4 regions of the Annamia dubia NIES-4383 genome follow, and region 1 is predicted to be linked to each of the others. Evidence: predicted binding sites of a transcription regulator. Region 1 holds the regulator's gene; each other region holds the start of a gene.

Region 1 (8,437 bases):
AGTCAAGCTCCCTTCTGCCTTTGCACTCCACGGCTGATTTCCAACCAGCCTGAGGGAACCTTTGTGCGCCTCCGTTACCATTTAGGAGGCGACCGCCCCAGTCAAACTGCCCACCTGAAACTGTCCTCCCCAGGTTGACGGGGGTGAGTTAGAATTCTAGCTTCCTGAGAGTGGTATCTCACCGTTGGCTCTGTTTTCCCCACAAGGAAAACTTCAACGCCTCCCACCTATCCTGCGCACAAGAAGCCCGAACACCATTCCAGGCTACAGTAAAGCTTCATAGGGTCTTTCTGTCCAGGTGCAGGTAGTCCGTATCTTCACAGACATTCCTATTTCGCCGAGCCTCTCTCCGAGACAGTATCCAGATCGTTACGCCTTTCGTGCGGGTCGGAACTTACCCGACAAGGAATTTCGCTACCTTAGGACCGTTATAGTTACGGCCGCCGTTCACCGGGGCTTCGGTCACTAGCTTCAGGATTGCTCCTGACCAACTTCCTTAACCTTCCGGCACTGGGCGGGCGTCAGCCCCATACTTCGTCTTACGACTTGGCGGAGACCTGTGTTTTTGGTAAACAGTCGCCTGGATCTCTTCACTGCGACCCCCTCTCAGGGGGTACCCCTTCTCCCGAAGTTACGGGGTCATTTTGCCGAGTTCCTTAGAGAGAGTTATCTCGCGCCCCTTGGTATTCTCTACCTCCCTACCTGTGTCGGTTTCGGGTACAGGCCTTTCTAATTTATGAAGTTTAGGGCTTTTCTTGGAAGCCTGAAATCATAGCACTTCCCCTCCTTAGAGGGTCGGACTCCCACCTTAGCTCAGTCTGTTTTCTCCAGACCTCATCACCTCGAATGGTTGCACTAGGTATTCCAACACCTAGCCACTTGATTCCTTCTCCGTCCTCCTGCTTCAATTAAAAAGGGTACGGGAATATTGACCCGTCGTCCATCGACTACGCTCTTCAGCCTCGCCTTAGGTCCTGACTAACCCTCCGTGGACGAGCCTTGCGGAGGAACCCTTAGGGTTTCGGGGTATATGATTCTCACATATATTTTCGCTACTTAAGCCGACATTCTCACTTCTATACAGTCCACATCTGCTCACCGCTAATGCTTCACCCCATATAGAACGCTCCCCTACCGATTTGTTGTTATACTAAATCCCACAGCTTCGGTAAATAGCTTAGCCCCGTTCATTTTCGGCGCAGGAGCGCTTGACCAGTGAGCTATTACGCACTCTTTTAAGGATTGCTGCTTCTAGGCAAACCTCCTGGTTGTCAATGCACTCCCACCTCCTTAATCACTTAGCTATTATTTTGGGACCTTAGCTGGTGGTCTGGGCTGTTTCCCTCTTGACGATGAAGCTTATCCCCCACCGTCTTACTGGTTAATTCCTCTGGGGTATTCTGAGTTTGCCTCACTTTGGTACCGCTCTCGCGATACGTGACGAAACAGTGCTTTACCCCCCCAGTCTTACTTTAACCGCTGCGCCTAAACACATTTCGGGGAGAACCAGCTAGCTCCGGGTTCGATTGGCATTTCACCCCTAACCACACCTCATCCGCTAATTTTTCAACATTAGTCGGTTCGGACCTTCACTTGGTTTTACCCAAGCTTCATCCTGGACATGGTTAGATCACCGGGTTCGGGTCTATAATCAGTGACTCTACGCCCTCTTCAGACTCGCTTTCGCTTTGGCTTCGTTCTCTAACTTAACCTGCCACTGACTATAAGTCGCTTACTCATTCTTCAACAGGCACACGGTTAGACGTTTAATCGTCCTTCCATTGCTTGTAAGCTAACGGTTTCATGTTCTATTTCACTCCCTTAACGGGGTTCTTTTCACCTTTCCCTCGCGGTACTTTACACTATCGGTCACACATTAGTATTTAGCCTTACCAGGTGGTCCTGGCTGATTCACACGGTATTCCACGAGTTCCGTGCTACTCGGGATTCACTCTAACTTAATTCAATTTTCGACTACAGGACTTTCACCTTCTTTGGTGTAGCTTTCAACTACTTCGTCTAACTGTTTTAAGCCGTTTTGAGTGTCCCACGACCCCAATCTCCTTAGACATTGGTTTAGGCTCTTCCCTCTTCGTCTCATGCTACTGGGGAATCACTGTTTTGTTTTCTCTTCCTCTAGTTACTAAGATGTTTCAGTTCACTAGGTTCGCTCGTTCCCACCTATGGATTCAGTGGGTCGTACAAGGGGTTTCCCCATTCGGATACCTCCGGCTCGATGCTTGTTTCCAGCTCCCCGGAGCGTTTCGTCGGTAACTACGTCCTTCTTCGCCTTTGTGTGCCTAGGTATTCCCCGTTAGCTCTTTGTAGCTTGACCTGTTTTTTGAGTTTCGTTCTTTGAGTTTTTTTGTTACTCTGTTTCGACTCTTTCTGACTTATTTTAGTTCTATGTAATTTTCAAGGTTCTTGACTGGATTTAACACCCAGCATTCGTTTTTTACAATTAAAAAAAACGGTGCTGAAGGTTCTTTTGGTGGAGGTTAGCGGACTCGAACCGCTGACATCCTGCTTGCAAAGCAGGCGCTCTACCAACTGAGCTAAACCCCCTTAGTGGGCCATCTTGGACTTGAACCAAGGACCTCACCCTTATCAGGGGTGCGCTCTAACCACCTGAGCTAATAGCCCCTTTGGTCGTACCCGACCTAATCTGCCGACCTAATCTATTGAAAACTTGATTACTGCCCTTGCCTGACCTTTGTTTTGTTGTCAGTTCTAGCTTTCTTACTTTTCCCTGACAAGAGGTCTCCTTTTAAGGAGGTGATCCAGCCACACCTTCCGGTACGGCTACCTTGTTACGACTTCACCCCAGTCATTGGCCCTGCCTTCGGCATCCTCCTCCTTTCGGTTAGAGTAACGACTTCGGGCGTGGTCAACTTCCATGGTGTGACGGGCGGTGTGTACAAGGCCCGGGAACGGATTCACCGCAGTATGCTGACCTGCGATTACTAGCGATTCCTCCTTCATGCAGACGAGTTGCAGTCTGCAATCTGAACTGAGGTAGGGTTTGCTGAGATTCGCTCACTTTCTCAAGTTGGCTACCCTTTGTCCCTACCATTGTAGTACGTGTGTCGCCCAAGACGTAAGGGGCATGCTGACTTGACGTCATCCCCACCTTCCTCCGAGTTCTCCCCGGCGGTCTCCTTAGAGTTCCCAACTTAATGATGGCAACTAAGGACGAGGGTTGCGCTCGTTGCGGGACTTAACCCAACATCTCACGACACGAGCTGACGACAGCCATGCACCACCTGTCACGATGCTCCCTAAGGCACTTTCTCCTTTCAGAGAAATTCATCGGATGTCAAGTCTTGGTAAGGTTCTTCGCGTTGCTTCGAATTAAACCACATGCTCCACCGCTTGTGCAGGCCCCCGTCAATTCCTTTGAGTTTTAATCTTGCGACCGTACTCCCCAGGCGGATAACTTAACGCGTTAGCTTCGGCACAGTCTGATTTGATACAGCCTACGCCTAGTTTCCATCGTTTACCGCTAGGACTACAGGGGTATCTAATCCCTTTCGCTCCCCTAGCTTTCGTCCCTCAGTGTCAGTTTCGGCCCAGTAGAGCGCTTTCGCCACTGGTGTTCTTCCCAATCTCTACGCATTTCACCGCTACACTGGGAATTCCCTCTACCCCTACCGCACTCTAGTTTTACAGTTTCCACTGCCTTTATGAGGTTAAGCCTCATCCTTTGACAGCAGACTTGTCTAACCACCTACGGACTCTTTACGCCCAATGATTCCGGATAACGCTTGCATCCTCCGTATTACCGCGGCTGCTGGCACGGAGTTAGCCGATGCTTCTTCCTTAAGTACCGTCAGAATCTTCCCTGGTAAAAGAGCTTTACAACCCTAAGGCCTTCATCACTCACGCGGCATTGCTGGATCAGGCTTTCGCCCATTGTCCAATATTCCCCACTGCTGCCTCCCGTAGGAGTCTGGGCCGTGTCTCAGTCCCAGTGTGGCTGATCATCCTCTCAGACCAGCTAAGGATCGTCGGCTTGGTAGGCCTTTACCCCACCAACTACCTAATCCTACGCGGGCTCATCCTTTGCCGATAAATCTTTGGTCTTTCGACATCATCCGGTATTAGCAGTCATTTCTAACTGTTATTCCGAAGCAAAGGGCAGATTCCCACGTGTTACGCACCCGTGCGCCACTAGACCCGAAGGTCTCGTTCGACTTGCATGTGTTAGGCATGCCGCCAGCGTTCGTTCTGAGCCAGGATCAAACTCTCCATTTTAACTAAATTAATTTCTTAAGTTTAGTTTTTGGTTTGAGTTGTTAAGCTCTTTTTTTAATTTGACTTTAGTCAAGTTTTTTGTTAAATTAGTTTGACTAAGGGCTAGTAATAAGTTTTCAATATATTGATTTGTCTAGGTTCGGTGCGCTCGGCTTCGTTTGTCTCTCTCAACCGCGCATTTATCAATATAGCCTACCTCTTTGGTTTTGTCAACACTTTTGACAAATTTCTTTTTTCTGTCTCTGTGTAAGCCTTTCAAGCTTTTTCTTCCTCTTTTTTCCTTTTTTTTGAGAATATTTTTTTTATTTGTTAGGTAAGCTTGTGGTTAAAAAGCTTGATTTATAAGCAATATAGGGTTTTAAAATTTTTTAGAAAATTTTTTTGGTTGTGCGATGAAACAAAAAAAAGCTGAAATCTGATACAAGTCAATTTCAGCTTGGGGCAAGTTAATTTATCTGATTGGGTTTTACATTCCCATTATTTCGTAGCCACTATCTACATAAATTATTTGTCCGGTGATGCCACTGGCTAGATCGCTACTTAAAAAGGTGGCGGTGTTACCTACTTCTAGTTGGGTAACTGTTCTGCGAAGGGGTGCGGTTGCTTCTACATGGTGGATCATATCTAAGATACCTCCAACGGCTGATGAGGCTAGGGTGCGGATCGGGCCTGCTGAGATGGCGTTAACTCTAATGTTTTTAGGGCCTAGTTCTGAGGCAAGGTAACGTACGCTCATTTCTAGGGCGGCTTTGGCTACACCCATAACATTATAGTTGGGGATCACTTTGACTCCCCCTAAATAGGATAGGGTGACGATGCTCCCGCCTTCTGTCATAAGGGGAACGGCGGCTTTGCTGAGGCTGGTAAGGGAGTAACTACTGATGTCTAGGGCGGTTTTAAATCCTTCTCGGCTGGTGTTAATAAATTCTCCGGTTAAGTCGTCTTTGTTGGCAAAGGCTAGACAGTGGATCAGGATGTCAATTTTATCCCAAATTTTGCCAATTTCGGTAAAGGTTTCGGCTATTTGTTGATCGTTTTGAACGTCACAGGGTAAGAAGACTGTAGGCTTAAGGGGTTCTACTAATTCTCCTACTTTTTTGGCAAAGCGTCCTTTTTCGTCTGGTAAATAGGTGACTCCAATATTAGCCCCAGCTTGATGGAGTTGTTGGGCTATGCCCCAAGCGATGGAGCGGTTGTTGGCAATGCCTGTGACAAGGGCATTTTTTCCGGTTAAATCTAACATAGTTTTTATATAATGAAAAAAAATAATGTTTTTTGTTAGGATGGTGAGTAGAATTTTATCATTGTTTTGTCAATAGCAATCGAATTTAGGGATTGAAAGGTTTTTTGGGGATTGGGAGCAGTGGATAGTAGCTTAAGTTTGTTATTTTTTGATCAGTATTTTTAAGCAAAAATGGCGCATATCTTGTTATTTTGTAAATGCTAGTTTAAGATAGCTAAAAAATAATTTTTTGATTTTTTATTTAATTTTTCCAGTTTTTGAGTGAATCCCCATGAGTCTTTCAGTAATTTCAGAAACAACTTTAGAAACGGTTTTTCGTCAAATCAGTAGTGGTGGTTATCCTCCGGTGGTGGAATTTTATGAGCGTGGTAAAACGATTTTTTTTCCGGGGGATCCGGCGGAAAAGGTTTATTTTTTGATGAAGGGGGCGGTTAAGTTATCGAGAGTGTATGAGGCGGGGGAGGAGATTACTGTGGCTTTATTGCGGGAAAATAGTGTGTTTGGGGTGTTGTCTTTGGTGACGGGGCAAAGATCCGATCGCTTTTATCATGCGGTGGCTTTTACTCCAGTGGAGTTGTTATCGGCGCCGATCGATCATGTGGAAAAGGCTTTAAATGAACATCCTGAGTTATCTATGTTGATGTTAAAGGGGTTGTCTTCTCGGATTTTACAGACGGAAATGATGATTGAAACATTAGCCCATCGGGATATGGGATCACGTTTGGTGAGTTTTTTATTAATTTTATGTCGTGATTTCGGCATTCCCACCAATGAGGGGATCCGCATTGATTTAAAGTTGTCTCATCAGGCGATCGCTGAGGCCATTGGCTCTACCCGTGTCACGGTGACAAGGTTATTAGGGGATCTAAGGCAGGATAATATGATTTCTATTTATAAGAAGAAAATAACAGTTCATAATCCGGTGGCTTTAAGTCAACAGTTTACTTAATAAACCCTAATTAATAGTTAATAATCTTTAATAAAGCTTCTTTTAAAGCCTCTATTTTAAGAGGTTTACTGAGATAGTCATTCATTCCGGCCTCTAAACAAATTTGGTGATCGCTTTCCATCGCATTGGCCGTCATGGCAATAATATAAGGTTGAGTTGAATCGTCAAAATGTTCACGAATCCAACGAGTAGCTTCTAAGCCGTCCATTTCAGGCATTTGCATATCCATTAAGATTAAATCGTAGGATTGTTTTTGTAAAGCGTTAATTACTTCTAATCCATTACCTACTATTTGCCCTGAATAGCCGAGTTTATTGAGTGTTAATAAAATAACTTTCTGATTTACTTTGTTATCTTCTGCTACTAATATTTTTAAATTATAATTGTTTTCCTCAGAAATAGTCGCAACAAAAGAAGAATTTAAAGAGTTTTGAGTTTGATTGACGTTGAATATTTGTAAGAAAATTTCATAAAGGTTAGATTGTTTAATTGGTTGAGTTAAAATATATTTTAAATTTAGTTGAGATTTTATTGAATCTGAAAGATGGGTAAAAGCATTTAAAATAATAATAGGAAAATGGCAAGTTTTAGGACTATTTTTGATGGTTTTGATTGTCTCTAAATTGTCTAAACTAAAATCTTGACAATCAAAAATAATTACGTCAAAATCTTGTTTTTGAGCGAGAATTACTAAGGCTTGATTAACTGTATTTGTTTCAGTATAAATCATACCTAATTTTGCAATTTGTTGAGTAATTAAATTACGAATGAGGGAATTTTCCCCGATAAATAAAATTTGTTTATTCTTAAAAATTTCAGAATTAAAAGTTACTTCTTGTTCACAATAATTCATTTTACTCATGAGTGTAAAGGAAAAAGTTGAGCCTTTTCCTAGTTCACTTTCTACCCACATTTGTCCACCCATTAATTCTGCTAAACGCTTACTAATAGACAAGCCTAAGCCTGTCCCTTCGTATTTTCGATTGCGGCCAGAGTCAACTTGAGAAAATGATTTAAACAGTTTATTTTGCCCTTCTTCAGATATACCTATTCCTGTATCTTTAACGGTAAATTTAATTTCACATTCACAGGTATTAGGATTACAACTAGGGCTAGAAATAGCTAAAATAATTTCACCTTTTTCGGTAAATTTTAGGGAATTACCAATTAAATTAACTAAAATTTGGCGAACTCTAGTAACATCTCCAATGAGTATTTTAGGAATGGAAAAATCCCAATAATAACCTAAGCCTAATTTTTTCTGGGCGGCCTGATGGGCAAATAAGTCTAAAACACCTTCAATACAATCTTGTAAATTAAAAGGATTTTTCTCTAATTCTAGTTTTCCTGATTCAATTTTTGATAGGTCTAATATATCATTAATAATAGTTAATAATGCGTCTCCACTATTACGAATTGTCTCCACAAAATCCTGTTGTTGTTCACTTAAAGAGGTGTCTAATAATAAATTTGTCATGCCGATCACCCCATTCATGGGGGTGCGAATTTCATGGCTCATCATGGCTAAAAACTCACTTTTAGCTCGGTTGGCATTGTCGGCTTCTTGTCGGGCTTGTTGTAAAGCCTCATTTTTGAGGGCTAATTCCTCTAAACGGATTTTTTCTTGTTTTAAGAGTTTTGACTGGGCGATCGCAATGCCTAACTGGGCGGCCACTTCTTCTAATAATTCTATTTCATCTTCTGTCCAATGACGGTAGCGATCACACTGATCCAAGCTGATCGCACCGTTGATCTGACCTTGGTAAAAAGTCCCGATCGCTAATAAGGATTTAATTCCCAATGCCTCTAAAAACTCTTTTTTTGGCTGTAATAAAGGACAATCATAGACGTTAGAAGCACAAATTGCTCGATCTTCTGAGATAATTTGTTGTAAATGGGGATTGCCTTCAACTGCTATTTTTAAACCAATTAAAGAGGGATAATTTCCATTTAAAGACTCAGATACGCATAAAATATGAGGTTCAGGATCA
Region 2 (8,437 bases), 1.3 Mb from region 1:
AAGCTTTTACCCAAGGTTTAATTTATGATAATAATTTTTTATATGAAGGTACGGGTTTAAATGGTCAATCTTCCGTGAGAAAAGTTAACCTAGAAACAGGAGAAATTTTACAAAAATATAGTTTACCTGAAGAATATTTTGGAGAAGGAATTACAATTTTTAATAATAAAATTATTCAACTTACTTGGCGTTCACAAAAAGGATTTATTTATAATTTAGAAACTTTTGAAAAAATAGGTGAATTTTCCTATCCGACTGAGGGCTGGGGTATTACTCATGATAATCAATATTTAATTATGAGTGATGGCAGTGAAAATTTATATTTTCTTGATCCAGAAACTTTTACTGAAGTTAAAACAATTAAAGTTAATTATCAAAATCGTTATATTAGAAGAATCAATGAATTAGAATATATTAATGGCGAAATTTTTGCTAATGTTTGGTTAACAGATAAAATTATTAGAATTAATCCCGAAACTGGAGAAGTAAAAGGATTTTTAGATTTTAAACAATTGGTTGATCGAGAACCCGATTTAAGCGATAATGTATTAAATGGAATTGCCTATAATCCTGAAAATAATCATCTTTATATTACGGGAAAATTATGGTCTAATTTATATGAAATTAAATTAAATAATTAGGGATTATTTTTATGAATTTAAAACCTGCTGTTTATCTAATTGGAGTGGGGCCGGGCGATCCAGATTTATTAACAATAAAAGCCTCTAAAATTATCGCCCAAGCTGATGTTATTTTTTATGCTAATTCTTTAATTCCTGAACAAATTTTACAAGGAATTAAACCCAATGCAAAAATTATTCCAACGGTAGATCAAACCTTAGAAGAAATTATCCCTTTGATGGTTGAATCTGTCAAAAATAATTTAATTGTTGCCCGTTTACATTCGGGAGATTTGAGTTTATATAGTGCTATTAATGAACAAATACAAAAATTAAAACAAGCCTATATTCCCTTTGAATTAATACCCGGAATTAGCGTTTTTCAAGAGGCGGCCGCTAAATTATCTACAGAATTAACCGTTCCAAATTTAGTTCAAACTATCATTTTAACCCGCATTACTGGTAATGCTTCTGCTGTGCCAGAAACTGAAAATTTAGCCAGTTTAGCCGCCCATCAAGCTACTATTTGTTTATATTTATCCGCTCGTCATGTTGACGAAGCACAACAACAATTATTATTACATTATCCCCCTGATACTCCCGTTGCAATTTGTTATCGTTTAGGGTGGAAAGATGAAAAAATTTTACTTGTTTCTTTAACACAAATGGCCAAAATTACCCATGAAAATAATTTATTTCGTACTACTTTATATTTAATTAGTCCCGCTTTAAAATTGATGAATGAAACTGATCAATTCATTAGATCTCAATTATATAATCCCGATTATTCTCATTTATTTCGTTCTTAATCAATTATTAGAAAAAAACTCCCCCCTTAACGGGGAGAGTAGTTAGAGGTGAGTTTAACAAACTTGTGCCAATTGTTGATATTCTCTTTCTAATAAATCAATTAAATCCTCATCACCTTTAGATTTTGCCACTTGTAAACGTCTTTCTAAGTTTTGACGCAAATTTTCTAAATGGATCTGGGCTGTAGTTGTCACTTTTGGCTTTCTTGATGATGCTTGTGCCAACGAACAAACACAGTTTTGTGTTTTTTCGGAGTTTTGTGAGTCTACTTCATTGAGAGGATGGGATTGGGTCTGATAAACCGCTCCACGATATTGTAAAATCTTAGGCTGGAGTTGAACTAAATGACGAGGGTATTGATATGTAATCTTATGACCTCTATATTGTCCGATTTGTTCACCCTCGATTACATCAAAAACTAGAGGAGTTTCATCGTATTTAACCCCACGATAAGATAAATTCATTTTTTTACCTCTGATTGCTATAAATTAAATTTTTATTTTGTTTGTAAAATAGATTTTTTAAAACATCGATCCGCAAATTCGATGCCTATTTTTATTATGACATAAATTCTGTATCAATTGTCACATTATGTAAAAAAAATATATTTTTTCTTAACAATTGGGATTAATCACAAAACAGAATTGATCCATTGTCTCAATTGTCGAGAAGCATAATTAATACCTTTAGTTTCGCAATTTTCTAAAAATTCTTGAACATTTTGAGGCGTTAAAAAGTCAAATAAAGGAGAATTTCCACATTCAACATAAGCTCCATGATTGAGTTGATAAAAACGCAATTTTGACATAGAATAGCGCCAAACTTCAGGTATATCTAAATCCGCATATAAAATCAATTGATTAATATTACTACTATTGCTAAGATCCACATCTAAAACTAAATCTGGAGGGGGATCTTTTGTTAAATCTAAATCATTTTTATCCCGCATTAATTTGACATTTTGAATATAATAAAAAGAGTCTGGTTCTTTTGCCACAGTCATGTGAGAGCGTTGTAACATTGTCGCCCCACCTAGCCATAAATCTAATTCTAATTCTTCAACAATAATTTGAATACAACGATCTAATAAACGATGATAAACTTCATGTTTCCAGCGTGGAGTCATAATTTCCAACTGTCCTTTATAATAGGTGATTCTTGTGGTTCTACTTTCTCCTAATTCTGCCACTAAATTTTCCAATAGTTGCCAACTAACATTTTGTATTAAAATACGTTGTTCAGAAAAAAAAGATAAGGTCATAGTGGCATTAAATCAATAAAAAAGATCACAAGGTTTAACTTTGAATTACATTATATAATAGAGTGAGCCTTTTAATTTTAAAATGCTCTTAATAATTTATTAATGATAAGGGTTAAAGATGTCAGAACAAAATCAAAATTATTCGGCTGATCCGAATTTTCCTTCTCCCCAAGCTGAAGCAATTATCGTCTTAAAAGAAACAATTGTCAAACTTGAAGGTGTGATTAGTCAATTACAGACACAATATTATAACATTAAATTGCCGTTAGAATCCTGTCAAGAATTATTAACTACGGCGCAAAATTTGGCACAGTCTTTAAATGAGATTTCTGAAGCTGAAGTTATAGTGGAAACGCCCTCTTATATAGAGGAAAATTTGCTCAAAGAAGAAAGATTAATTGAGCCTATTTTATTAGTTAATGATCAACAAGATGAGCAAAAACAACTAACAATTGAATTAAAAACAGAAGAAGTAATTAATGGGGAGTTTTCGAGGGAAATTCCCAAAAAAGGATTAGATCAAATTTTACCTAGTTTTAGTAAAGTTTTAAAATGGTGGGATCGATTTTTATTAAAAATTCGGGCTTATTTACCTAGTAAAATTAATGATCAAATTTCTGACTGGGGGTTAACGGGAATTATGAGCGGTTTAATCGTTTTAATTTTGTTAACTTCTGTCTTATTATTACCAGATAATCAGGATAATTCCCCCGTTATCACAGAACTTCCTAACCAAGAAATTCAAGAACCAATCGAAATTTCTCAACCCAATAATGAGCCGATTGAAGTAATTAAAACTCCTTCTGAATTAACCGAGCCAAAAGCACCAATTCCGATTAAAGAAGTTGAACAACCTAAGCCTAAATTAACCCCTGAACAAAAGTTAATTACAGGTATTAAAAATCAAGTGGCAAGTTTAACAAATCAATATGCAGAAGGTTTAATTTTCTCAATTAAAGCTGATTTTACCAAAAGTAGGTTACAAATTATTGTTACAGAAAATTGGCAAGAAATTAATTTTTCTGAACGACAAAAATTAAGTAACAAAATGTTGAATAAGGCCGAGTTTCTTGACTTTAAAAAGTTAGAAATATTAAACAAAAATGGTGATTTATTAGCTCGGAGTCCAGTGGTGGGAAATGAGATGATTCTAATTGCTAATTAATCGTTAATCATTGATAGTTGATAGTTAATACTTTAGACAAAATCAAGATGACCTAATTGTAATTCATCTAATAATTGATTAATATAAAATCTTTCCTTTTCCGTCACAGATAGATCGGATAAAAAAAAGGTGACTAACTCAAAATATTCTCGACGAGTTAAACAACCATCATCCAAAATTCTTTTAACAATTGTTTCGATGGAAAGAATAGAACTTTTTTGTTCATTATTATTCATAATATTTAACCTAAATTAATTAGTTAGTGTTGGCAAATTAAGGTATGATTATTATATAGGGATATGGTATGGCTATCTCAGTAAAATAGTTCTCTTTTTGAAGAAAATTTATTTTCATTTCTCAAGTCAATAACCCTATTTTTTATTCATTATAGCAATAATAATAATTAAATAAAAAGGAGATAAATTACATGGAAATTATTAGAATAAACGCCCTTTCTGACAATTATATCTTTTTACTTTATGATTCACAAAAAAATATTGCGGCCGTGGTGGATCCGGCAGAAGCTCAACCAGTTTTAAACTATTTAAACACCTTAAAAGCTGATTTAATAGCGATTTTTAATACCCATCATCATGGTGATCATGTGGGGGGTAATAATACTTTAATTAAACATTATCCTAATCTTAAAATTTATGCTTCAGAACAGGATCAAGGCAGAATACCAGGACAAACTTACTTTTTAAAAGAAGGTGATATTGTTGAATTTGGTGATTATAAAGCGCAAGTTTATTTTGTTCCCGGACATACAAAAGGACATATAGCCTATTATTTTCCTCCTACAAACTCAGAAAATATGGGTGAATTATTTTGTGGTGATACCCTATTCGCAGGGGGCTGTGGCCGTTTATTTGAGGGAACGCCGGAACAGATGGTTAATTCTTTAAGTAAATTGAGGGCTTTACCTGATCAAACAAGGGTTTGGTGCTCCCATGAATATACTTTAGGAAATTTAAAATTCGCTCTAACGGTAGATCCTCAGAATCAAGATTTACAAAAAAGAGCTAAAGAAATAGAAGAATTAAGAGCTAATAATGAGGCTACTATTCCTTCTATTTTGGGGGTTGAAAAAGAAACTAATCCTTTTTTGAGATGGGATCATCCTGCTTTACAGGAGGCAATGGGGATCAGTGATCCCGTGAGAACTTTTGCTCGTATTCGGGGTAAAAAAGATATTTTTGTATAATACTTTGAGCAATATATCGAAATTATTAATTTACCGATTGATTAATAACTAGACGATGGACAATTAACAATAAAAAAAGTCATTGAAAATGTCCATCGTCAAAATTATTGAATGAAAAAACCTCGTCTGTAACTAAAATAACCAAAAATCATCAATTCTTAACATAATTAATAAAAATTACAATTTTGTAATCATCATTCCTTAAAATGATAGGCAATACTAATGGTATATAATTCAATAGCAACAATAAAGGTTAAATAAATGAGTACAACTATTTCTCCTGATGAGTACATCAAAATTAAAATCGAAAACGATCGCACTGGTACAAGCATCGAAACCTTAAAACGTGCCTTTGCGGATCATCTGTTCTTTTTACAGGGCAAATATGAATCGATCGCAACTTTAGAAGATTATTATATTGCCCTTGCCTATATGATCCGAGATCGGCTGTTATACCGTTGGATCGAAACCCAAAAAACCTACAAGGAAAAGAATGTTAAAAAAGTCTGTTATCTAAGTGCTGAGTTTTTAATGGGACGACATTTAGGTAATAGTTTAATTAACTTAGATCTCTATGAAGAAGTGCGTCAAGCCGTTCAAGAGTCTGGCTTAGACTTAGATGAGTTATTAGAACAAGAACATGATCCGGGCTTAGGAAATGGAGGTTTAGGACGTTTAGCGGCCTGTTTTCTCGACTCTTTGGCCAGTTTAGAAATACCGGCCATCGGTTATGGTATTCGTTACGAGTTCGGTATTTTCCATCAAATTATTCAAGGCGGTTGGCAGGTAGAATTACCTGATAAATGGTTACGTTTGGGTAATGTCTGGGAGATCCCCCGCTATGAAGATACGGTGGAAATTAAACTCGGTGGTCGTACCGAAACTTATCATGATGAAAAAGGACGTTTGCGCACCTCTTGGGTCAGCGATCGCATTGTTAAAGCCGTTCCCTATGATACACCTGTACCCGGTTATCAAACCAATACGGTTAACACCTTAAGACTATGGAAAGCCGAGGCTTCCGATGATTTTAATTTTGAAGCATTTAACGCCGGAAGATATGATCATGCCGTCTCGGAAAAAATGTCCTCTGAGACCATTTCTAAGGTACTTTATCCTAACGATAACACCCCAGAGGGTAAAGAACTACGTTTAGCTCAACAATACTTCTTTGTGGGCGCTTCCCTACAGGATATTATTCGTCAACATCAGCAACATTATGGAACTTTAGATAATCTTCATGAAAAGGTTGCGATCCAGTTAAATGATACCCACCCAGCCATCGCCGTGGCGGAATTAATGCGCCTCTTATTAGATAAAAATGGTTATGAATGGGATCACGCTTGGAATATTACCACTAACACCTTCGCCTATACCAATCATACCCTATTACCGGAAGCCCTAGAGCGTTGGTCAGTAGCCTTATTTGAGTCCTTATTACCACGTCACCTAGAAATTATTTATGAAATTAACTTCCGTTTCTTAGAAGATGTGAAAAGATGGTATCCCCATGATGAGGAAATCGTAGGACGTTTATCAATTATTGAAGAATACCCAGAAAAAGCCATCAGAATGGCCAATTTAGCTTGTGTGGGTAGTCATGCAATTAATGGAGTTGCGGCCTTACATACTCAGTTATTAAAAGAAGAAACTTTAAGAGATTTTGCGATTATTTCTCCTAATAAATTCTTTAATAAAACCAATGGAGTAACTCCGCGCCGTTGGATCTTACTTGCTAACCCCAAATTATCAGAATTAATTACCGAAAAAATCGGAGAAGGTTGGTATAAAGATTTAGATCAACTGCGTCAACTAGAAAAATTCATTGATGACCCTCATTTTCGTCAAAAATGGTGGGACATTAAACTAGCCAATAAACAACAATTAGCTGATATAATTCGCAAACGCCAAGGAATTGAAGTTGATCCCCATTCCCTGTTTGATATTCAAGTGAAACGCCTTCACGAATATAAACGACAATTATTAGCGGTATTGCATATTATTACCCTCTATAACCGCTTAAAACATAATCCTAGCCTTGATATTGTACCCCGTACCTTTATCTTTGGCGGAAAAGCCGCCCCTGGATACTTTATGGCCAAATTAGTCATTAAATTAATTAATGCTGTGGCTGATGTTGTCAATAAAGATCCCAATGTCAGAGGACGCTTAAAAGTGGTCTTTTTAGCTAATTTTAACGTCTCTTTAGGCCAACAAGTTTATCCGGCCGCCGATCTTTCTGAGCAAATATCCACCGCTGGAAAAGAGGCTTCAGGTACAGGAAATATGAAGTTTTCCATGAATGGAGCTTTAACGATCGGTACCTTAGACGGAGCGAATATTGAGATCCGAGAGGAAGCAGGGGCAGAAAACTTCTTCTTATTTGGCTTAACGGCTCAAGAGGTGAAAGCTCTGAAACATAACGGTTATAATCCCTATGATTATTACCTCAGAAATAGCTCATTAAAAGAAGTCATGGATCAAATTGCCAGTGGTTATTTTTCTTATGGAGATACAGAGTTATTCCGACCTTTAGTAGACTCTTTATTATACGATGATCAATATATGCTTTTAGCGGATTATCAGGCTTATATTGACTGTCAAGATCAAGTTTCCCATGTTTTCCAAGATCGGGAAAAATGGATTAAAATGTCAATTCTTAATTCCGCACGGATGGCCAAATTTTCCAGCGATCGTACCATTAAAGAATATTGTGACGAAATTTGGAAAGTCCATCCCGTTAAAATTGACTTAGAAGAATACGATCCCGAAGAAGCAGTAATTAAGGTTAATAAATTACCCTTAAAAGGTTAATTTGTAGGGTGGGCAATGCCCACCTTATTAAATTATTTCTTGTTAATTCTTAAACAAGGTTTTAATTATGATATATTGTTGATATAAAAAATTCATAACTTCTTAATCAATTAATTTATGATCATTAAAATTGAATCTTCTGTATTTATTAATAATATTCCTAGATTAACCAGCACTGAAGCAAAAAGAGTCTGGGAGTCTATTGATTTATTTTATACAAATCGTCATCACAATAGTCTTAATTTAGAAAAATTAGTTAATACTCAAAATTCTAATTTATGGTCAATCAGAGCGTCACAAAAAAGATTACGTTTAATTATTCATGAAAATCAGGACATTTGGACAATCATTTATATTGGTCGTCAGCATGATGATGCTTACGATTTTGCTAATAAGTTAAATTCAGATTTTACACCTAGCGAAAATTGTTTAATTCTAACAACAGAAAATCAAGAACTTGATAATTCATCTCGATCAAAAATTGAAAAAATAGCTTATCCTATCTATGATTATGACTGGTATCAACAAGCTGAAAAACTAGCAATTCTTTTTGATGAAGATAG
Region 3 (8,437 bases), 420 kb from region 1:
TTTTAAGATTATTTTGAAAGAAGTAAAAACCAGTAAGTCCTAGTGCTAAAATTCCGAGAACTGCTCCTATTTTTAATTTTAAATTATTCTTAACTGGTTCAGTTTCTTCTTTTAAATCTTCATCATGGGCATAGCGATTAAATAGGAAATCTAAGGCATAATTTCTTAATTCATAATATTTTGGATCTTCGGTAATTTTAGCACGAATACGGGGTTTTTCAAAGGGAATTTCTAATATTTCACCAATCGTTGCACTAGGCCCATTTGTCATCATTACTAAGCGATCGCCTAAAAATAAAGCCTCATCAATATCATGGGTGATCATCATTACAGTTAAATTATGTTCCCGACAAATTGTTAATAATTCTTCCTGTAATTCTTCTTTTGTAATAGCATCTAAAGCTCCAAAAGGTTCATCTAAAATTAATACTTGGGGGCGTATGGCCAAAGCTCTTGCAATGGCGACTCTTTGTTTCATTCCTCCCGAAATTTGGCCTGGTTTTTTGGTTGATGCTTCACTTAAGCCCACCATGTTTAAATGTTCTTCAACTATCTTATTTTTTTCGGCTTTAGTTTTAGTTGGATAGACAGAATTAACGGCAATATAAACATTTTCAAAAACGCTTTTCCAAGGTAATAAACAATAGTTTTGAAATACCATCATTCTATCTGGGCCGGGTTCGGCGATAATTTTATCTTTTAATGTAACTAGGCCTGAAGTGGGAGTATTAAAACCAGAAATCATATTTAATAAAGTTGATTTTCCACAGCCAGAATGACCGATCACACAGATAAATTCACCTTCATTAACGGTCAAATTAACATTATCTAAAACGATATAATCACCATTAGGAGTGGGATAAATTTTAGAAACATTTTGAATCGTTAAAAATTGATTGTTTGTTAATAATTGATTTTCTTGATTATCCATTATCGTTTTCATAATTTGTTTTAAGTTTTACTTAAGAGAGATGATTAGACTTTTTGCAGAAGTCAAGTAATAAATAATAAGTAGAAGATCAGTTTTAGTTGAATAAATTGAACTAAGAGCAGTTTTTTCTTAGTTTAAGATGCTTCTAATAACTAATAACTAATAACTAATTTTAGTTAACAGAAATTTCTTCATTTGTATCAATTAAAATTTCAGAAACTCGGTAATCTTTTTTAATAGTTAATCTTTCTAAATAGCCAACGGGATTATCTGGATCAAAAACCATTTTATCAAATAGTTCAAAACTGATCCGATCGGGTTCAATATCGGGTAATTCTAATTGACGACAAGCCTCTCCAAATAGATCAGGACGGCGTACTCTTTCAATGATTTCTACCCAGTTTCGGGGGAAAGCCGTGTAGCCCCAACGTGCCAATTGAGTAAGTGTCCAGAGTGCTTCAGCTCTACCCGGACAGTTACTTTGATTAACATGAAATTGATTAAATCTTAATAATAATTCCTTCTTACTTTCATCTCCTTTTTGATAAGCTTCAAAGAAACCGGGGCTGATATATTTTGGATCAACTCCCACATATTCAGGGCGAGAAAGTAACTCAATGATCTCCTCTCTATTGCGGCGATCATCGCAATATTGACAGGCTTCAATTAAAGCTTTAACTAGGGCAATATGTGTCTGAGGATATTTAGCGATCCAGTCTTCTTTTACTCCTAAAACTTTTTCAGGATGGCCTTCCCAAATATCAAGATCTGTCGCTATTACATAACCGATATTTTCAGCAACAGCTTGATTATTCCAAGGTTCTCCCACACAATAACCGTCAATTTTTCCTGCTTTTAAATTCTCGATCATTTCCGGCGGTGGAATGACAATTAAATTAACATCTTGATCTGGATCAATTCCCCCTGATGCTAACCAATATCTTAATAATAAATTGTGCATTGAGGAGGGATGAACTACCCCAAAAGTAAGAACTTGATCAGGATTTTTTTCTACTATATTTTTCAAATCTTGAACATTTTTAACCCCTTGTTCTTGTAATTTTTTACTTAAGGTAATAGCGTTACCATTACGACTTAAAACTAAGGATGTAACAATGGGTACTGGTGTTTTACTACCTGCCCCAATCGTCATACTAACGGGCATTCCGGCTACCATTTGAGCGCCATCTAAGTTACCTTTTGCTACTCCTCTGGCTATTTCTTGCCATGAATTTTCCCTGATTAAATTAACATTTTCTAAGCCATGTTGAGAAAAAAATCCTTTTTCTTTTGCTACTACTAAAGGTGCGCAGTCTGTTAAGGGAATAAAGCCAAGATTAAGGGTAATTTTTTCTAAATTTTGGCTAGAAATTTGGATATTAGTATGAGCAACTTGTCCAACTTTTTTAACTCGTTTCTGTTGATTTAAAAAGTAAACTATTTCGTTGCGCAAGTTATAATATTGGGGATGTTTTACTACTTCTAAGCGTTGACGTGGCCTTGGTATTGGTACTTCTAAAATTTGGCCAATATGTGCTTCTGGCCCTGTGGTTAACATAACTACCCGATCAGATAATAGTAATGCTTCATCAACATCGTGGGTCACCATGATGCAAGTTACTTCATTTTCTTGAACAATTTGCATTAGGCTTTCCTGTAAATTTCCCCTAGTTAAAGCATCTAATGCCCCGAAGGGTTCATCTAATAGTAATACCTTGGGTTTTGTGGCCAATGCACGAGCGATCGCTACCCGTTGTTTCATACCTCCAGAAAGTTGGCCGGGGCGTTTATTGGCGGCGTGTCTGAGTCCTACAATATTAATATTTTCTTCAATAATTTCCCTTCTTTTTTGTTTAGGTAAATGGCGCATCACACGGTTAACAGCTAACCCAATATTTTGTCTAACATTTAACCAAGGTAGGAGGGAATAATTTTGGAAAACTACCATGCGATCGGGGCCGGGTTCAGTAATTTCTCTACCTTCTAAAATTACGCCGCCATAGGTAGCATTTGATAAACCGGCCACCATATTTAATAAAGTTGATTTTCCACAACCTGAGTGACCTATTAATGAGATAAATTCCCCTTTTTTTATTTTTAATTCGATATTTTTGAGAGCAATATATTCCCCTCCATTCGCAAGGGGAAATATTTTATCAACGTGATCTATTTCGATAAAGTTAGCCATAATTAATAATTGAGAATTGATAATTAATTAGTTATTTGTTAATTCAATAAACTGCCTTGAAATTCATTTCAAGGCTAATAAATAATATTTATTTTTGTTCAGCAGGAACGACTAAACTGCCAATAAAAGCAACCAGTCTATCTAATAGTAAACCTACCACTCCCACATAAATTAAGGCGATCATAATTTGACTAATTTTAGAACTATTATAAGCATCCCAAATAAAGAAACCAATGCCCACACCTCCTACTAACATTTCCGCCGCAATAATAGCTAACCAAGATAAACCTATTCCTATTCTTAAACCTGTGAAAATATAAGGCACAGTGGAAGGAAATAAAATGTTAAAAAAGTATTCAATTTTTGATAGTTTTAACACTCTTGAAACATTATTATAATCTTGGGGAATTTGTTGAACTCCCACAGTTGTATTAATAATAATTGGCCAAATTGCGGTAATAAAAATTACAAAAATTGCCGAGGGATCGGACTGTCTTAAAGCGGCTAAAGAAATGGGTAGCCATGCAAGGGGAGGAATAGTTCTTAATACTTGAAAAATAGGGTCTAAAGCATCGTACATAAAGCGGTTTGCCCCTACTAAAATGCCTAAAGCTATGCCAACAATACTAGCTAAAGAAAACCCGATCGCCACCCGTTTTAAACTAGCTAAAATTTGTAAACCTAAGCCCACATCTGTGCCACCATTATTATAAAAAGGATTAATAATATAGGGTTGCCAAGTCTCTTTTAAGACGGTTAAGGGGGCAGGTAAATTAGGATTTTCTCCTGAACATAACATTTGCCAAATTCCTAAAAGAATAATAATTGCGATGATAGGAGCAACAATTTTTCTAGTTTTTTTCGATTTTAATAATGTATCGAATAAGTTTGGTTTGTTGTAGCGTTTTGATATTCTTCCAGTCATAATTTTTAATTTAAAATTGAGAATTGAGAATTGATAATTAATAGTTAATAATTGATAATTAATAGTTAACTTTAGTTTACGGTAATTATTAGGCTTGAAATCAATTTCAAGGCGGTTTATTGAATTTACAAATAACTAATAACCAATAACTAATTATCAATTGACAATTGGTTAATTAGGTTAAAAACCTCCTCTTTTAAGAGGAAAAAATGAAAACTTTTTCCGTATTTTCAATTCTTTCACTTTAGGGCTAGGTCATTGTCAATTGTCCAATGTCAATTGTCAATTGTTAAGCTTTTTTAATCTTTAAACTATCTAAATAAGCTTTAGGGTTTTCAGGATCAAATTTAACTCCATCAAAGAAAGTTTCTACACCCCTTGAAGTGCTGGTGGGAATTTCGGCATCAGGCACTTTTAACGCCTTGGCCGCCTCTTTCCATAAGTCTTCCTTATTAACTTGATCTACTAAAGCTTTAGTATCAGTAGTAGCGGGAATATAGCCCCAACGTATTTCTTCCGTTAAAAACCAAAGATCATGACTCTTGAAGGGATAGGAAGCGTTATCTTTCCAGAATTTCATCGCTTCGGGGAAGGCTTGTACCGTTTTGCCTGTACCGTAGTCAATATTACCCTTAGAACGCTCTACAATATCTTTAACAGGCACTTTAAACCACTTATCTTGAGAAACGATCTGACACATTTCGTCAATATTCTGAGGATTATCACACCATTGTTGAGCCTCTAATACTGCCATTAAAAGAGCTTTAGCCGCTTTAGGATTTTTGTCTACCCAATCTTTGCGCAAACTTAAACATTTTTCAGGGTGATCTTTCCATAATTCACCAGTTACGAAGGCTGTATAACCCGCCTGTTGGTTAACTAATTGAGCATTCCAAGGTTCACCCACGCAGAAAGCCTCCATATTGCCTACTTTCATATTTTGCACCATTTGGGGAGGGGGAACGGGAATAACGGAAACATCCTTATTTGGGTCAATACCGCCGGCCGCTAACCAGTAACGCATCCAGAGATCATGAGTACCACCCGGAAAAGTGACCGCACATTTTAACTCTTTACCTCCGGCTTTAGCTTTGGCAAAAACGTCTTTTAAAGGAGCGCTATCAGTGCCTATTTTTAAATCTTTGTAGGTATTAGCGATGGAAATAGCCTGACCATTAGTATTTAATCTTGCTAAAATATACATCGGCACAGGCTGTTTAGTTTTGGTGATAGTGCCTAAAGTCATTAAATAGGGCATCGGGCTTAAAATGTGCGCCCCATCAATACCACCGCCACTAGAGCCTAACTCTAAATTATCTCTAGTTACAGGCCAGGATGCTTGTTTTAAAATTTCTACCCCTGTCATCCCATATTTATCAAATAAACCCTTTTCTTTAGCGATAACGAGGGGAGCGGAGTCAGTTAGGGCAATAAAGCCAAGCTTAACATTAGTTACTTCAGGCGCATTTTCGGGAGCAATATTAGAATTTGGGGCGGTAGTGGGTGCGGTGGTGGGAGTTTGGTTGGTTGTGCCACCAGTACAACCATGTAGAATAAAAGTTCCGGCCGCCGCCGCTCCAGCAGTTAAAATAAATTTTCTTCGAGATAAATTAGACATAAAATATATTTTTTTATTTTACAAAATAGTGAAAAATCATTAATTACAGTTGACTACCTTGCCTTAAAACCAAAAGATTTGAGCATTGGTGTTATTTTTTGTAAATTTTGATGTAGCTATTTAACAATGTTTATCATTTAGCAATTGTATTTTATGTAACAAAACATTTTGTTATGTAAAATACAATTGCTCGAAAACCTTAAGGGAATATTAATAGAGGCTTATTTAAAAATTTTGCAATTAAACCGCTTAAATTTTTTGGTTAAATGTATTTTTTGTTACAAATTGAATGAAATATACCAATTTAACCGCCAATTTTATACATTAAATGAGTAACTTCTGGAGGTCTTAAATAAGGTTTCATGCCTAATAATTGTTGATAAATTTCTAATCTTTGATCGGCTTTAAGATTACGAATAGATAAACCTTCATCTTTTAATAAACAAGCTCTTAAAATCCCATCTACAGACAATCTCCACCGTGAGCAATTACCACAAAATGGTTGAGATTCTGAAGCAATAAAACCGATTTTAGCACCACAATTAGTAATAAAATTAAAGGAAGTAGAATCTAAGGCTGAATTGATAGGAATTAACTGATATTTTTCTTTAATTTTATTTAATAAAGTTTCTGCACTAATAAATTGATCTTTTTGTTGCCCACAAGCATAACCAATACGCATTAATTCTAAAAATCGCACTTCAATTTTTAATTCTTTAGCATATTCTATAAAATCAAATACTTCATGATCATTAATTCCTTTCATCATAACGGTATTAATTTTAATAGCAAAACCTTGTTTTTTTGCTAAACTAATATTTTCTTTAATTTTAGTTAAATAATTACCATAAGTAATCTGTTTAAAAGTAATCGGATTTAAACTATCTAAACTAATATTTACGTTAACAATTCCACAATCTAATAATAATTCCAAATAACGATCTAAGATAATGCCATTGGTGGTTAAACCGATTTTTTTTAAGTTTAAAGTGCTTAATTTTTGGATAATTTCAGCAAAATTTTGACGCAATAAAGGCTCTCCTCCTGTTAATCTTATTTCTTCTAAACCAAAATCAATTAATTCTTTAATGATCTCATAATATTCATCTACTTGTAAATAATTTTTTTTCTCCATAAATTGAGCATCTAAGGGCATACAATAATGACAACGTAAATTACATTGATCTGTTAAAGAAACCCTTAATTTGCGAATTTGACGATTATATTTATCTATTAACATCGGTTATTGGTTATTAGTTATTATTTATTGGTCATTATTAATTATCAACTATCAATTATTAATTATTAATTACCAAGCATAAAAAGGAAAAGATTGTCCCGCTTTAAAATAAGATTGAAATTGGGGTAATTCCAGAAAACCATCACTATTAGCTAAAGCAATAAATTCCCCTGAATTTTTAACAGCTATTGGCTCGGCTTTGATTATTCCTAAAGGGGTATAATTTAATTTAACAGGAAGAAAATAAGTTAAGTCTTTTTTAAAGGTAAAATCTTCTGTTAACTGGGCATAAATTGGAGGAGTTTTTATTAAATAACGATGTAAACAAACTAAACTAGAAATCGGATTACCGGGTAAGCCAAAAATAACAGTTTGATGATGATGATCTACCCCAAACCATAACGGTTTTCCGGGTCTTTGTGCCACTCCATGAATATATTTAGTAACACCTAATTTTTCCCATATAGAAGGTAAATAATCAAATTTGCCCTTAGAAACTCCCCCAGAATATATTAAAATATCATAGTTTAAAGTTGCTTTTTGATAATGATTAATAATGGCTTCTTGATCATCATTAAGATGGGTTAAAAATATCTCCTCAAAATTATGTTGTTTTAAGGATGCTTTTAAAGCATAAATATTAGAGCGTCTGACTTGATATGATTGGGGAATTTGCTTAACTTCGACTAATTCATCCCCCGTAGAAATAATATTAATTCGGGGTTTTTTAAGACATTTTACCTCTGTTTTTCCCATTGATGCCACGATACCCCAACGCGCTCCATTAAGTCTTAAATTAGGCTCGATAATTAATTGATTTTGGGGGCAATCTGAGCCTTTTAAATGAATATTCTCAAATTGAGAACGCTCTTGCTCCTCTATTATGTGAGCATAACCCTCTTTAATTTCTACGGCTTCATAGGGTATAACTAAATCGCCTAAATCCTCAGTATCAGTTAAAACTGCTCCTGTCATAATTTCATAACAACCTTGGGGATCAGTAAGGGGAAGGGGAGGCTCTCCGGCCGCCACTGTGCCTAATATCTTAAATTTTCGACAGCCTTGTTGATAGGTTAACCATGAAATGAGGATACCATCCATCATCACACGGTGAGCAGGGGGATAGGCTCGATCGGCGGCGATCGCTTCAGTTAAAATTCCAGCTTTTAATTGATCTAAATTAATAATTGTTTCACCAAAATTAGGTAAATTATTTTTAATAATTTCGGCGGCTTCAGTAACAGTAATCATTTCTATTTTTAATAATTAAAATATTTTAACTTAATTAAATCAAATTAAATTCTTTTAAGGCAGGGAAAAAATTGTTATTTTCATGTCCTGAAAGACTTAATTTAATCAAAGCAAAACGCTGAAGATCGGTTAAATTTTGCCATTGATTAAGATTAATCATCAAATTAAATTCTTTTGCTTTATTTTGCACTTGCTCAGGAATCTGATTTTTATTTAACCAAAGTGGAGAATTTTCTATTATTAATTCTTTAGCAGGAGAGCCTGTTTTATTAATAATTAAATTC
Region 4 (8,437 bases), 740 kb from region 1:
TTGCTTAAAAGGGATTCCTTCTTCTATCGCTTTAACAGAAAGCTCCCTAATTAAAGTATGAGCGGTAACTTTGTGTCCTGTTTTTTGCCACAATTTTAACATCACATTTTCCGCCATTGCCAAACCATTAGTTAAATAAAGATTTTCAATCATTTTATCCTTATTAACACGCAAATCTTTGAGGATATAAGTAGCTTTAGATAGAGCCGCCGATGTGAGTAAAAAATTATCACTAATACATTTAAAAGTCGGTCCCATTCTAGTGGCATCACGCTCACCCAGAATAGTTATACTAATAAGTGCCGTAGCATTTCCTTGGGCAATTTTAGCCAAACCATCTAACCATTCGCTAGTTTCTGGATTACGTTTATTAGGCATGGTGCTAGAAGAATATTGATTTTGATAATCCCAAGGTTCTTCTAGTTCCCTAATTTCTTCCGCATTGAGATAACGAATATTAAGGCCAATTTTAGCTAAAGATGTGGTTAAATTAGCAAGAACAAAACCAATTTCAGCCAGTCGATCCGTTCTAGTTTGAATGTCGATCGGAGGATTGTCTAAACCAAGATGCTCACTGGCTTGAGCAATCAGTTTTTGTGTCGTTTCTAACCCAAATAGATAAACCCAAGTATTGCGTGTGCCAACAGCCGCCGTAAATTTCGCCCTGAAAAGTCTTTTGGCTAATTCTTGAAGCCGATCAATATGATCTCGAATTTCATAAGCCCAACTTGCAAGGGTAAAACCAAAAGTTAAGGGGACAGCGTGTTGGGCATGGGTACGTCCCATCATGATGGTATTTCGATGGTCATAAGCTTGGTTAATTAATACTTCTTCTAAGTCTAAAGCTTGTTTCAGAATCAAGTCATAAGCTTCTCGCATTTGTAGGGTTAAACCTGTTAATAAAATGTCTTGAGTTGTTAACCCTAAATGATAATATTCCCCCGCATCCCCACACATTTTGGCAAATGCTTTAACGAAAGAAACGCCAAGATGTTTTGTTTCTTGTAAAACTTCAGCAATCATGGCCGGAGTTAAGTATTCTGTAGAAGATTTACTGGCAATTTCATTAGCTATCTCTGGAGATAAAAGATTAAGATTAGCCATTTCTAAAACAATGGCTTTTTCACAATCTAACCATTTCTGAACCATATTTTTTTCTGTCCAAATTTCACGCATTTCTGGTGTACTATATGAATCCTCAAAAATGCTATAGTTGTGTACTACCATTGATTAGTTTTGTCTCCTCTTTTTTGAAATTATTTATATGTTAGATGATTTGATGTAAATATTTTTTCATATTTTGGCTGTTTTACTCATTGATCTAGTATTATTCTCTCCCGATGAAAAAAACTAGCCACAATGGAAGGATAGATCTTAATATTTTTGACCACTAAAAAACTACACCAGATATTATAGACAATGAGCGTGAAAGCAGTGGCTAATGCCGCCCCATCCATGCCTAAAATCGGAATAGCGATGGCATTTAAGACCACATTAATTAAAGCACAACTACCTGAAACAATTAACACTTGATTTTGATATCCTGTCATCACCATTAAGTTACCCACCGAACCACATAAAGCATTAGTTAATTGTCCAATCACCAGAATTTTTAAACTCCAATGGGCGCTAACAAATTCCTCTCCAAATAAGGCTAAAATAGGTTGGGCGAAAATGATTAAAACTCCCGCAATGATTAAAGACGGCCAAAAAATCCAGTTAGAAGCCGCTGAAACCACTTTTTGTAATCCAGTCTGATCTTTTTGGGTATAAAGGTGAGTAAATGTCGGTGCAACCACTAAATTAACGCTTTGTAAGATAAAAATTACCCACAAAGCCGTATTAGCGGCCGCATTGTAAATTCCGGCTGTAGCTACCCCAATCATAGACCCTACCATGATCACATCAATTTGTCGCAGTATCTCTCGAAAGGCGAGATGAAATAACAAAGGTAATGCAACTCCTAACCATTGACGACGGGCATAAATGGTAGAGGCTGATGCAACTTCTTGGGCAAAACTGTGCCAAATAAAGGTTAATTGTAATAAGACAACTGCTACTAAGGTGGCGATCGTCATATCAATCATGGGAATACTGGTTAAAGTTTTGTCTTGCCATTGAAACAGACAAAAACCCCCTCCCAATAAGAGAATAGGCCAAAGCACTTTTGAAGGTCCATAGGCGATCAAAAGGCTTTTTGCTCCCCTTCCCATGTCTTCTTGGAGTTGTAGTAATGATTGTAAAGGAATTGTCCAGATCCCGAAGATTAAGGCTTGGGCGTAGGTAAACTCATAATAATAGTCAAATAGTGAGATGATGATAGTCCCTGCGATCGCCACGAATAGCCCCATCCCTAGAGTGAGTTGCCAACTACTCACTAATAAACCGCGCATCTTTCCCCATTCTTGTTTGACTCGGTATTCCGTAATAAAACGTAACACAGCACGAGGTAATCCTAAACCTACAGGAATGGCAAAAACTAAACACCAAGCAACTACATAAGTATAAATGCCATATTCTACTTTTCCCATCCAACGGGCTAAACATACTTGAACTAAATAAGTCAGAAGAACTCCACAAATTTGCAAAAATAGAGCAAAAATCGTACCTCTAGCTAGATGTTTGAGATCTAGGTCTATTTGGGGATTAGGGGTTAAGGTTTTTTCCATCTTTTTCCATCAATTGTTCAGAATGTTGCCGCCATCAACGCAATACATAAAATAGGCTTAATCAACCCAGATTATAACTTAGTCAGGGATCAATTACAAATTTTGCCTGATGGTTCTCTATTTTGCTTAACCTCATCCTGTCTTAAATGAGATAAATGAGAAAAAACTAATTTTTTGTAAAGAAATGTAAATATGATTAATCAAGAAAACTTAACAAATTAATCTTGACGATGATCTAGATCACAATTGCTTATCAAATAAGGGTTTTCAAGGTCAGTTTTCAGACAAAAACCTTAAAAACCGAGTCAAAATCAATGATTTTGTGACGAAAATAACACAAGTTTTTTAGGGAGAATGTAACATTTTATTAAGCAACGATCATTTAACAACTTTTTTATTTATAATTGAGTTCAATAGCAAAAGGCAAAAATTTGATTCAGCCTTAAACAAAAATTACATTACTTTAATAAATGTGTAGTTAATTCAGGTGTAGTTAATTCAGAAGAAGCAAATCTGAAAAAATAGATCTGATGCTTCCAATCAGACAATTAGAGATTGGGTCAGATTTAATCAAATCAGCTTTTTCTGGGCTTAATAAATCACTTGCTATTTCATCTTTAATTGTTGTTTAATCAATCTTTCCTTGACTCATTTTTAATAAAATTATGAATTAGTTTAGGTATTTAAACTTATGTACAAATATCCTGTTAATACTAAACAAAAGATTGTTAAAAATTAAGTCAAAAAGAAAGATTAATTTTCTTTAATTGTTGTTGTCTTTAACAAAAATTTTTGGAGGAAACGTATATGCAAGTAGCTCAACAACCCGTTTGGGAACAAGGGTATAATTTTGGGACATTTAAAAGTTTTTTAATTTGGAGTTTTACCTTAACAGTTTGCTTTTTAGTCGTAGGATTTCCGATTGTGGTAATTTTAACAACCATTGGTTGTTTATCGGCCTTAGTTTTGCAATCGGTGTTATCCATGAGTGGAGTGTTAATTGTGGCAGGAATGCTCATTGGTGGTAGTTTATTGTCAATCTTTGTAGGTGCGGCTATTTTAACCATTAAAGGAATCAATCCTCAAGATGTCAGTTGGTTAAGATGGTTAAATGGCTCTGCTAGTCCTCTTTATACCTCAGTATATGCGGCTTGTCCTCTCACTTGTGAGATACTTCAATAACCGAACCCACATAGGTTTTAAAAATCTGATTAGTCATAAAATGAAAAAGTAAGGAGTATTAATTTTACTCCTTATTTTTTTACTATTTTATATCAGATTTTAATTAGTTAGAAGACAAAAAAGCCTCACTAATCGTCACAAATTTTAAATTTCTTCTTTCCATTTCTTCAATCATCGGGTCAAGGGCTTTAATGGTTGCCTCACGAGTTTTAGCGGCTTGAGAATGTTGAAATTGATGGCTATAGTCCACTGTACTTTCCGTTGAATCGTGCATTAAAATTATATCTTGACCATTAGATTGTAACGCACTATTGGTAATTTTTTCGGCACTACTTTCTTTATTCCAATCTTGCGTATCAATACTCCAAAGAACGGTATTTAAGCCTACTTCATGGGCAATTTTAAGGATGGCCTCACTTTGATCGCCGTAGGGTGTGCGTAGCCACAGGGGGCGAAAACCAACACAATTATTAATCACTTGTTGAGTTTTTTCCATTTCTTCTTTTTGGGCGGCCGGGGAAAGTTTGGTTAAAAAGGGATGGGTATAGCTATGATTAGCGATTTCATGACCTTCTGCCACAATTCTCCGTACCAGATCGCAACGGGCTTGTACTCTTTTTCCCACTAGAAAAAAAGTGGCTTTGATCTGATGTTTCTTTAAAATATCTAAAATTTGAGGCGTATATTCGGGATTAGGCCCATCATCAAAGGTTAAAGCGATGGAATTTTCAGGCATTTTGGCTACCCAATTTTGAGCAGTTGACCAGCCAATATCTATATAATTAGCAGAAGGGTTGATGGCCGGAGGTTTTGACTGTGTTTTTGGATTAGATTGATTAACTTGATCTGGATAATAGGGTAAAGGCTCAGTAGTGGGTGCTATATTATTAGAATTATTATCAGTTCTTTGCGGTTTCATATCAACCAGATCTTGATTATTCAAGGGTTGAATTTGGGGGGGTTGAGTTTGATTAGAACTTTCTATTTTACTAATTTCTGTTTGTTTTTCTTCAATTAATTTTTGATTTTTGACGGAAACTCGATTTAGGGAAAATAATCCTCCTACCACTACTAAAGCAATGATGGTAGTGGCGATCGTTGCTGAAGAAAAAGGAAAAGGATTTTGATCTTTCATATTATAAATAGTTGACGAGAGGAGGACTAATTCTACTTACTACTTATTATTTATTACTTATTATTTATTACTTATACATTGCCATTGTTAATAAACCTTGTTGCCCTAACAGAATTTCTCTGATTAAAGTTACAAGCCCTACCCACACAATGGGAGTAATATCCACACCACCAAGGGGCGTAATAATTTTACGAGTAGGTACTAAAAACGGCTCAGTGGGAAGATAAACCACATTCCAAGGAAAACGAGTTAATTCGATTTGAGGATACCAAGTTAAAACAATGCGAAAAATAAATAATAAGGTTAATAATCCTAAGATAACACTAATGGTAAAAGATGCGATCGCTAGAAGATTCATAGATAAGGGAAATAGATATAATTAACTTTGATTTTTCTGATTGTACATCTTTTACTTAGGGAGATATGAAGTTTTGTAACAATTTTAGATAATTGTAGCAATTGATACAAAAATTTGTTATATATATAAATAAGCAAACGGAAAAAATAAATTGAAAATAAGCAATTCGGAGGGACAAAATTATGAATACTCAACAACAAGCCCGCGCCTTAATGATGCGTCATCATCAGTTGATCAAAAATCGTCAACAATCAATGTTAGGCCGTACGGCTAAATCTATTGGTTTGGAAGTTGACGCTGAATATTGGGGCAATATTCAAGGAAAACCTTATGCGAATGCGGCCGACTCATACGATCGTAGTCATGCTTCCTTAAGCTAGAGTTTTCTTTTACTTTTATGAAATCCCTTTTAATCATAAGAGAACAAACTAAAAATTAAATATAAAAATTTATTTTGAATCTTTTTGAAAAAAATAGGTATTCCCAAGTTGGGGAGTGCCTATTCTTTTAATAATAAATAATACAACTGGCCAGTCCAATCAATCAAACCAGCCCTTTCTCCGGCTAAGTCTCCACTTCCTAAGAAAATATCCACCCTTCCCGCACCTGTGATCGCACTGCCTGTATCTTGATCTAAAACGTAACGACTGACTAACCGATTTTCTAATTCTCCCGTTACAGTTTGGTAGGGTATTTGGGTATGGATCACGGCGATCGCGCCGGGGGGCATGATTGATTTATCCGTAGCGATACTTCTTTCTGGGGTAACTGGTACTCCTAAACTACCTCTGGCAGGACTACCAAAAGTTTCCTCAAAAAAGATAAAACGATTATTCCGAGGGATATAAGTATTTAAAGCGTCTGGATTTTCTTGAAAATATTGAATTAAACGAGGTAAAGACATTTCATCAGCCGGAATTATACCATCATTAATTAATTCTTTACCTAAACTGGTATAGGGATAATCAGTATTTCCGGCAAAACCCACCGTCATGATGCGCCCATCTGGTAAGATAATTCTAGCTGATCCCTGTACTTGAACTAAATAAGCTGACAGACGGTCATTTAACCAAATTAATTCATAGCCTCTTAATGGACTTAAAGCTCCCAATAAACCGTCTTCCCCTTCAATTTCCGCCCTTGTGGGATGATTAGGCCACCGATCTAAAGCCCAAGGGCGGCGATAGAGAGGATAACGAAATTCGTCTGTTCTCACTAAACTACCATGATATTCAGGCTCAAAATAACCTGTAAATGCCACTGTCCCTTGTTGATCACGGCCAACGGATTGATATAGTTCAAATTCCCTTGTCACAGTTTCTTGAAAAGTTTGAGGATTATTATTATTGAGTAATAATTCTTGAAATCTGAGTAAAGACCGTTTAACTCTATCTAAAGTTATGCCTTCAATGGGATAATTTTGGTAATCTTGTTGAGCTTTATTACTATTAAGGTAAGTTAAACTATGATTAATTGCGTTTAATAAAGCCTGTCGATCTGAGTTAAACCCATTTAACCCCCAAATTTGTTCATCCAAACCCAGATTAAGAGCCTCACTAAAATCAATTTTTTCTAAAACTGGTTGATTGGTTTGGGTAAACCCTACGGAAATGGGGGCAACGGCTAAGGCTAAACCCAGAGTAAAAGCCGTTAACAATCTTTTTATCATATATTTTGGTTAAATATTTAATAATTTTATAATTATATATTTATTGTAAGTATAGGTTTATGATTGTTAATTATAATTATTTCTTTAAATTAACTTTTAATAAATTTTAATAAAATCAAAATAACCGAATAAATTGTTTAACTTTAAGTCGCTGAAATACGTTCCGATTATAACAACAATTTAATTCAGTGAGACTGTGTAAACTTTTGTAAAGTAATTGATTAACTTATGTAAATTTTTTGATTTTAAACGGTAGACAGCCTTTGGATAATTGGCCTAATTGTACCTGAAAAGGCGTAATTTCGTCAAGGGGGTTGAAAAATTGCTTAACATTTTTTGCCATTACATAAGGCTTTCCAGACTCTCAACTTAATGAAGTTTTGTTAAGCAAATTACTTTTGCGAATTTTCAATGATTATTTCTTATTTTTGGTTTATATATAATAAGATTAACTTATTAAAATTATAGAAAATTACCCTTATCAGTTGATAATTGTTGAATAACCCAAACAATGATTGCGGTTTATTTTAAATCTTCAATAATCAGATCTAAGATCGGTTGATCGGTTAAACAATGCCAATGACAGATAAATAAATCGGGTTTTTGTACTCCTAAACTGGCGATCGCAGGGGCGGCAGGGAAAGGCCACAGGCGATCGAAAACGATTTGATCTTTGAAAAAAGCAAATTGTAATAAATAGACCGATGGGGGAGCATTAAAATGATCCAATAATTGAAACCCTAATTGATATAAAGATTGGCGTTTTTTGTCGGATAAATCAACAGGCTGAGTATAACTATTGGGCATCACATCTTCCCCTATCACCTCACCATAAATAGGCCCTTTTTTCGTTAAAATAATCGGTAGCCATAGATCGCCTGATTTTGTTTTTCGACTACTAATCCATAAACCTAAATTTTCTTCAACCCATTGTCGAAGATTGTCCACATTTTGACAGGTTTGAAAAATACTTTTAGCGGGAAATTCAAATTTTTCCGGTAAATCGATCGTTAAAGGACAATAAATCAACTCACTTTTGCGAAGTTTAAGAGGCAATTTACCGTGATTTGACCATAATACTGCATTAGAAACTACCTCCAATTCTAAATCTTGGACAGAATGAAGGGCGATGGCTTTGCGTAATGAGTCGATCATCCTTGCTGTAGCAACCGAAGCAGGGATGATCTCACCATATTCATTAATTTTGGCATTAACAATTAAAAGGACTTTAGGCATTTCCGAATGTCGGAATAGGGGTGGGTAGATGGGCAAAACTAGGTAATTCAATTTTTGAATTACTACGACGATTTTTCACCGCCAGACGATAACTTACACTTTGTAATTCCGCATGGAGTTGGCGGTTTTCACGTTGTAATTGTTCCACCTTCTCTTTGACTGGTGCCATTCTTTCGGCAAATTTCCGG

The links. The regulator NtcA, encoded in region 1, controls nitrogen genes in cyanobacteria. The targets are predictions, from matches to a motif close to TTTGTANCNNNNGNTACAAA.
Region 2: a site for NtcA is predicted at 2,002-2,021, ahead of pirA (arginine synthesis PII-interacting regulator PirA). Genes of this name have one in related genera too.
Region 3: a site for NtcA is predicted at 5,928-5,947, ahead of Anndu_RS00435 (CmpA/NrtA family ABC transporter substrate-binding protein). Genes of this name have one in related genera too.
Region 4: a site for NtcA is predicted at 5,436-5,455, ahead of gifA (glutamine synthetase inactivation factor IF7A). Genes of this name have one in related genera too.

What each region holds. Positions count from the first base shown of each region.
Region 1 covers NZ_AP025630.1:506,596-515,032, reverse strand. Annotated here, with positions in the region: rRNA gene Anndu_RS02500 (23S ribosomal RNA) at 1-2,335, opposite strand, end outside; tRNA gene Anndu_RS02495 (tRNA-Ala) at 2,490-2,565, opposite strand; tRNA gene Anndu_RS02490 (tRNA-Ile) at 2,570-2,643, opposite strand; rRNA gene Anndu_RS02485 (16S ribosomal RNA) at 2,769-4,254, opposite strand; gene fabI (enoyl-ACP reductase FabI) at 4,721-5,497, opposite strand; gene ntcA (global nitrogen regulator NtcA) at 5,769-6,446, shown strand; gene Anndu_RS02470 (PAS domain S-box protein) at 6,457-8,437, opposite strand, start outside.
Region 2 covers NZ_AP025630.1:1,810,292-1,818,728, reverse strand. Annotated here, with positions in the region: gene Anndu_RS08300 (glutaminyl-peptide cyclotransferase) at 1-641, shown strand, start outside; gene cobM (precorrin-4 C(11)-methyltransferase) at 653-1,429, shown strand; gene pirA (arginine synthesis PII-interacting regulator PirA) at 1,484-1,894, opposite strand; gene Anndu_RS08285 (Uma2 family endonuclease) at 2,062-2,691, opposite strand; gene Anndu_RS08280 (hypothetical protein) at 2,810-3,856, shown strand; gene Anndu_RS08275 (hypothetical protein) at 3,889-4,092, opposite strand; gene gloB (hydroxyacylglutathione hydrolase) at 4,284-5,060, shown strand; gene Anndu_RS08265 (glycogen/starch/alpha-glucan phosphorylase) at 5,322-7,874, shown strand; gene Anndu_RS08260 (3'-5' exonuclease) at 7,992-8,437, shown strand, end outside.
Region 3 covers NZ_AP025630.1:90,855-99,291, forward strand. Annotated here, with positions in the region: gene Anndu_RS00420 (nitrate ABC transporter ATP-binding protein) at 1-943, opposite strand, end outside; gene Anndu_RS00425 (ABC transporter ATP-binding/substrate-binding protein) at 1,104-3,119, opposite strand; gene ntrB (nitrate ABC transporter permease) at 3,208-4,044, opposite strand; gene Anndu_RS00435 (CmpA/NrtA family ABC transporter substrate-binding protein) at 4,334-5,662, opposite strand; gene moaA (GTP 3',8-cyclase MoaA) at 5,967-6,902, opposite strand; gene Anndu_RS00445 (molybdopterin molybdotransferase MoeA) at 6,972-8,153, opposite strand; gene Anndu_RS00450 (nitrate reductase associated protein) at 8,188-8,437, opposite strand, start outside.
Region 4 covers NZ_AP025630.1:1,242,293-1,250,729, forward strand. Annotated here, with positions in the region: gene Anndu_RS05620 (lyase family protein) at 1-1,227, opposite strand, end outside; gene Anndu_RS05625 (flippase) at 1,314-2,669, opposite strand; gene Anndu_RS05630 (hypothetical protein) at 3,477-3,851, shown strand; gene Anndu_RS05635 (polysaccharide deacetylase family protein) at 3,955-4,986, opposite strand; gene Anndu_RS05640 (YggT family protein) at 5,054-5,344, opposite strand; gene gifA (glutamine synthetase inactivation factor IF7A) at 5,527-5,724, shown strand; gene mltA (murein transglycosylase A) at 5,844-7,013, opposite strand; gene Anndu_RS05655 (hypothetical protein) at 7,536-8,249, opposite strand; gene Anndu_RS05660 (Npun_F5560 family protein) at 8,242-8,437, opposite strand, start outside.